2 regions of the Peribacillus sp. TE19612 genome follow, and region 2 is predicted to be linked to the other one. Evidence: riboswitches for the same ligand, from Rfam matches in the RefSeq annotation. Region 2 holds a riboswitch; the other holds the start of a gene.
What was found. A riboswitch is a leader RNA that binds a small molecule or an ion and turns the genes downstream of it on or off. The one in region 2 is predicted to bind thiamine pyrophosphate.
Positions count from the first base shown of each region.

Region 1 (3,124 bases), on a different contig from region 2:
GAACTATCTGATCTACCCAGAATTGTTGAAATATATAATTCGACAATTGCTTCAAGAATGGTCACGGCAGATACGGAACCTGTATCCGTCCAATCGAGGGTTAAATGGTTTGAGGAACATCATTCAGAAAGTAGACCGCTATATATCATTACTATAGAAGGGAAAACCGCTGGATGGATGAGCTTTCAATCCTTTTATGGCCGACCGGCATATAATTCCACTGCCGAAATCAGTATTTACATTGATGATTATTTCCGGGGAAAAGGAATTGGACAAATTTCGATTCGAAAGGCAATTGAATTGAGTCCAAAATTAGGTGTTAAGACTTTATTGGGTTTCATTTTTGCCCATAATACACCAAGCCTTAAGCTTTTTTCCAAATTCGGGTTTGAAGAATGGGCACATTTACCTCAAGTTGCCGAGATGGATGGCATTGAGCGGGATTTGATCATTCTAGGTAAACGTGTCGATATTTAATATATAATTCTTTAGAGCTATTGCCTTGAGCAGTAGCTTTTTCAGATTAATACAGGTCGAATTGCTAATTTAAAAATACCTATATGCTTCTTGAAGGGAAAAATATTCAGAATCTCTTTTACTTGCTAAGGCATTCAATAGCGTATCCAATTCTTGACTGGCTTGTACAGTCAGCAGATTTGTTAAGCCGTATATCGCTCCCAACTTTATCATTTCCTGTCTCTTCTCTTCTACTTTTTCTATAGTTACCTTACGGCAAGGCATCATAGTCACCTCCCATTTATTCAATATTTTTACACTTTCATCATAATGAAACCACTAGTTAAAATCAACTATTTTTCAGAAATTAAATGTGTTATTTTATAGGTAAAATGTGACAAAACACCTATTTTGTTATTTAATTATGTATAATTTGTGTCGTTTTCTAATAAACGCAAAAAAAGCATCCACTAGTGTAGACTGCGAATGCTTACATCATATCCCTTATCCAAAAATCCAAATATTGTATTCCGTTTACTATGTCATCCATTCAGAAGGTGACTCGTTATTAGGTCTATTTATAACAATCTTATATTCATCTTCAAGTACTTTTAATGGGGCATCATAAAGGTGCCTTTCATCAGAGGTTTTGTATACTCCATTGGCCAATAGCTCTTCAATGAGTTTTGCCTTCCTCTGTTCAATCCTCTTAAATAATTCTGCCATGTAAATGGCTCCTTTCCCAGTCGTCCTAGTGCCTGCTTCTAGTTAGCTAAACTTTATCAACTTGTTTGATTTCACCAAATTATATATACCTTTTCTAGTATGTCACTAAACGTTATTTCCCAAAAATAAAAGCCCCTTCTAATTTAAGAAGAGGCTGACAGTGTCCGTACGGCTCTTCTTATCTTCCAAGCATATGCTTGTTGGATTTAGCACAGTTCCCTAAACGGGTCCGCTGCCGAGGTTTCTTAGGGCCAAGTCCCTCCACCTCTCTGGATAAGAATTCGATATATAATGATGTAGAAATGATTCTATCCTAATAATCTTCAAAAGTCAATTACCTGGTTCTCCCTTTTTTCCTGGACATAAAGTGATACCTCTTTCAAATACGGGTTGCATTTTCTTGTCTTTCTGATATGATGTCAGTAATTACATACAATTCACACCACTAGGGGAGTCTTTTTTAAGACTGAGATGGAATTAGTTCCGGACCCTTTGAACCTGAACCGGCTCATACCGGCGGAGGGAAGTGGATGATATCGTCCATTTTACAGACTATATCCATCTACCCCGTTCCGTATTCAGGAACGGGGTTTTTTATTCAACAAAGGGAGCCATTCTATAGGAGGATGAACAATGGAGAATACAAAATTAGAAACATTCAGTGATAGACTGCACGCACGGGCAAAAGAGATTTGGAAAAGGAACCATTCACATCCCTTTGTCCAGGCAATTGGAAACGGTACACTTCCTGAAAAGAAATTTGCCTATTACCTGAAGCAGGACTATGTCTATCTCATGGATTATTCCAAGCTCTTTGCTTTAGGTGTCATCAAAGCCCATAACATCGAAACCATGGCAAAATTTGCGAGCATTTTAAATGAAACCCTTCAAGTGGAAATGGATATTCATCGGCATTATGCTTCCGAATTCGGGATCAGCTCCAAGGAATTGGAAAATACAGAACCTACTCCAACCACTCTAGCCTATACAGGTTACATGCTAAATGCAGCTCAGCATGGGACTTTGGCAGACTTGATCGCCTGTCTCCTGCCCTGCGCTTGGGATTATTATGAAATCGGTTTGCTATTAAAAGAACAAAATGGAGCAGCACTGGAAAACAATCGCTACGCAGATTGGATAAGGTCCTATTCATCTCCTGAATTCGGGGAAGCACACAAGTGGCTGATCACTTTGTTGGAAGAATTGACGGAAGGCATGCCTGAAAAGGAACTTCTTAGATTAGAAAAGCACTTTTTGGTTACTTCCCGATATGAATATTTATTCTGGGACATGGTTCAAAATGAGCAGGATTGGCCTCTGTAGGTGGTTGACATGAGGATGAATCCTATCAAGAAACTGACATTGACTGCCATGATCACGGCTTTAACGACGCTGACCAGTTCATTTATTTTCATCCCTGCAGGATTTGCAAAAATCTTTCCTATTCAACATCTGGCAAATGTCCTGACGGCGGTTCTATTGGGGCCTGCATATGCTGTGACACAAGCTTTTTTAGTTTCCATCATTAGAAACATGTCTGGTACCGGTTCAATTTTCGCCTTTCCCGGCAGCATGATTGGTGCACTTTTGGCCGCCATCCTTTATCGAAAAACACAAAGCTTAAAATTCGCCTGTTTAGGGGAAGTGATCGGGACCGGCATTCTCGGTTCCCTGGCCTGTTATCCGCTTGCAACCCTCCTATTGGGAGAAAAAGCTGCTCTTTTTGGTTTTTTACCGGCTTTTATGTTCAGTTCATTCGCAGGGGCGATTTTAGCTTTCATATTACTTAAAATACTGCTAAAAAATAATTATATGAAGGGGTTTTTTTATGAAAACAGCATTAACGATCGCAGGCTCTGATTCAGGGGGCGGTGCTGGAATACAAGCGGATTTAAAAACATTTTCTGCACATGGTGTATTTGGAATGTCTGCCATCACAGCC
Region 1 is NZ_JBWCCL010000011.1:69,864-72,987, forward strand. It holds gene ACZ9AO_RS19120 (N-acetyltransferase family protein) at 1-477, shown strand, start outside; gene ACZ9AO_RS19125 (aspartyl-phosphate phosphatase Spo0E family protein) at 547-741, opposite strand; gene ACZ9AO_RS19130 (Fur-regulated basic protein FbpA) at 994-1,182, opposite strand; SAM riboswitch class I at 1,358-1,462, opposite strand; TPP riboswitch at 1,620-1,724, shown strand; gene tenA (thiaminase II) at 1,816-2,505, shown strand; gene thiW (energy coupling factor transporter S component ThiW) at 2,521-3,042, shown strand; gene thiD (bifunctional hydroxymethylpyrimidine kinase/phosphomethylpyrimidine kinase) at 3,011-3,124, shown strand, end outside.
Region 1: another riboswitch for thiamine pyrophosphate. It lies ahead of tenA (thiaminase II); the one in region 2 lies ahead of thiC (phosphomethylpyrimidine synthase ThiC).

Region 2 (3,124 bases):
TTGACAGACTTCCAGCTGCTTATCCATATTTTCTTTAATCAAATGCATCGGTACGTGACCGGGTCCCTCCACCATGACTTGAACGTCGTGCTTCCAAGCAATCTTCGTCAATTCCCCAAGTGTTTCCAATTCCGCAAATTGTGCCTCATCGTTTGCATCTGCAATGGATCCCGGACGGAGACCGTCACCTAATGAGAAAGAAACATCATACGTCTTCATGATTTCACAAATCTCTTCAAAGTGTGTATAGAGAAAACTTTCTTGGTGGTGGGCCAAGCACCATTGTGCCATGATGGAGCCTCCCCGGGAAACAATACCCGTAACTCGCTTTGCTGTCATGGGGATGTATCGCAAAAGTACACCAGCGTGTATGGTGAAGTAATCGACACCTTGCTCAGCCTGCTCGATTAATGTATCCCGGAAAACTTCCCAATTTAAATCTTCCGCGACCCCATTCACTTTTTCCAATGCTTGATATATCGGAACCGTCCCAACCGGCACAGGTGAATTCCTGATAATCCATTCCCGCGTCGTGTGAATATTCTTTCCTGTGGAAAGATCCATTATGTTGTCTGCACCCCATCGTGTGGCCCAAGTCATTTTCTCCACTTCAGCTTCGATCGATGAACTGACAGCTGAATTTCCTATATTCGCATTTATCTTCACGTGAAAATTACGTCCGATGATCATGGGCTCACTTTCAGGATGGTTAATATTTGCCGGAATGATTGCCCGCCCGCTAGCTACCTCTTCCCTTACAAACTCAGGGGCTACATTTTCCCTGATCGAAATGAACTCCATTTCTGGAGTAATGATCCCTTTGCGGGCATAATGGAGCTGGGTTACGTTTTTTCCTTTCACCGCACGCAATGGTTTTCTTTTCAATCCCGGAAAAACTTCGGCATTGGATTGTGACTCCACTTTTCTATATCCGTTATCTTCGGGCTTTATTTCACGCCCTTCATACTCTTCAACATCTTCCCGTTCCAGAACCCAGCTGCGTCTAATCGGGGCAAGGCCTTTATGAATATCAATCGGATATTCTGAATCCGTATAGAAGCCGCTTGTATCATATACACGTAAAGGCGGATTCTCCTCTTCACCGAATGCCCCTGTCGTCGGACTTAGCTCAATTTCACGCATAGGTACTTTAATATCGGGTCTAGATCCCTCAACATACACTTTTTTACTCCCGGCAAAACTGGACATAATTGAAACGTTCATGTCATTTACTGAATTACTCTTCATGATTTCATTTCTCCTTTTTAAGTTCATTTAAAAAGGACAAAATCCAATCCATTTCGCACGAAAAAGCCAGGTCTCATATTTAAGACCCGGCTAACGTTAGTATGACTACAGAAATGACCAATTGAAATGTCATCGTTTAGTAGATTCTAACTTCCCCACGCTGGTATGAACCAGATCAGGTCCTGAGGGTTAAGAAGCTTAAGCGCTTCTCTCTCAGCCCAACTTTTATTGGACACCCCTAGTCTGAATAATTTAATTGATTACAGGGTAACTATATCTCACCCTTTTCATTCTGTAAATAATTTGAAAGACCTAATATTTTATTGCAACTCTCCAAAATTTGTTATTTGGAGGAGGACCGCCAATTAATTCCCCAGGCTCTCAAGGATAGGGAAAAGCTCCTCTAAATGCGTGATTTCATAGGTTGGAAGCACTTCATTCCGTTTCTTATCATGGCGATTTATCCAAACCGACTTTATACCTACCCGTGATGCTCCAAGGATATCGGTCATTAAATTATCGCCGACCATCAATACTTCATCCTTATCAAGCTCCATGATTTGCAAAGCATGCTCAAAAATGGAGGCATCCGGTTTACCTCGACCAAATGCACCTGAAATCACGATTTGGTCGAAATAAGGAACCAGTTCAGGCGTTATTTCAAGTTTGGTATTTTGCAGTTCAGGAGATCCGTTCGTTAGCAATAGCAATTTGTACTTCCCTTTTAATTCATCCAGAACACGGAATGTTTCTTCATAGATAAATGGCTTTTTGCGTCTTTCGGCCGGGAAACGTTCTGCCAGTTCAAGCCCAAATTCCGGGTCATCGATCCCTAATGCCTTCAAGCCCCTCGTCCACGCTTCTTTCCGATAAGCCGGTACAATCCCGGCCATCTTCCGGAATTCATCATGATCATCCTGAAAATTCCCCCATAGTCCCTCAAATGGATTGATTCCGATCATTTGAGTGAATGCATATGTATCGTAAGAAGAATAAAGATCACGCGCTTCCTTCCGCACCGCTTCTTCAAACTCGTCGACATTCAGACCATATTTCTCCTTGGCAACTTCACATGTGGCCACAAAAGCCTCTTTTACACTTTTCTGATCCCATAGTAATGTATCATCTAAATCAAAAAAAACTGCCTTCAGCAAAATGTCCACCCCTCTTTCCCAATATTGAATTCGTAAAAATTACACTATTACAATAATAAACCACAACCAATAAAAAAAGAATAACTATTCGGAAAATGCATGCCTCTTTCTTCGCAAAATGGCTTACCTTTTCCGGTGGGGAACCATATATTCATTTCCCTTTTCCGCTTTCAAATACATACAATTTTCCATTACTGGCAATCTTGAACTTTGGACCGGTGAACCCCCGTCGGATCAGCTCTTTCCTCATATATACCATGAGGGCGGCATGACTCACGATCAGAACATTCCTTTCCCCCTTTGCAAAGACTTCATCCAATACATTATTGATCCTTTGCTCTGCAATCTTAATTTCCGCCCTTGTCTGCTTGTTGATCACCGAGCAGCAGCGAATCCAGATGGCCCAAAGGATGAACGGCAGCTTAATCCTTCCTCTCAGAGGGGGAGAAGGTATTTCCCGCAGCTCCTCCATCCGGTGAACTGTGCCTGGAAAGATGTGTTCCGCTGTCTTGACGGCTCTCGACATATCACTGCAATAACATTCCTGCCATTCCTCCACGCCAAATAAAGTCGTTCCATAAATAATATCCGCTGCATCATAGTCCACAAACCATTGCTTCATATCATCCGCCGTCACAGATTTCCCAGTAGGAAATTCATGTGCCACCTTAAAATGCCGTACCAAACCAATTTTCATATATTCTCCTTTTTATCTTTTAAAA
Region 2 is NZ_JBWCCL010000003.1:33,628-36,751, reverse strand. It holds gene thiC (phosphomethylpyrimidine synthase ThiC) at 1-1,248, opposite strand, end outside; TPP riboswitch at 1,384-1,498, opposite strand; gene ACZ9AO_RS06090 (HAD family hydrolase) at 1,614-2,402, opposite strand; gene ACZ9AO_RS06085 (histidine phosphatase family protein) at 2,554-3,099, opposite strand.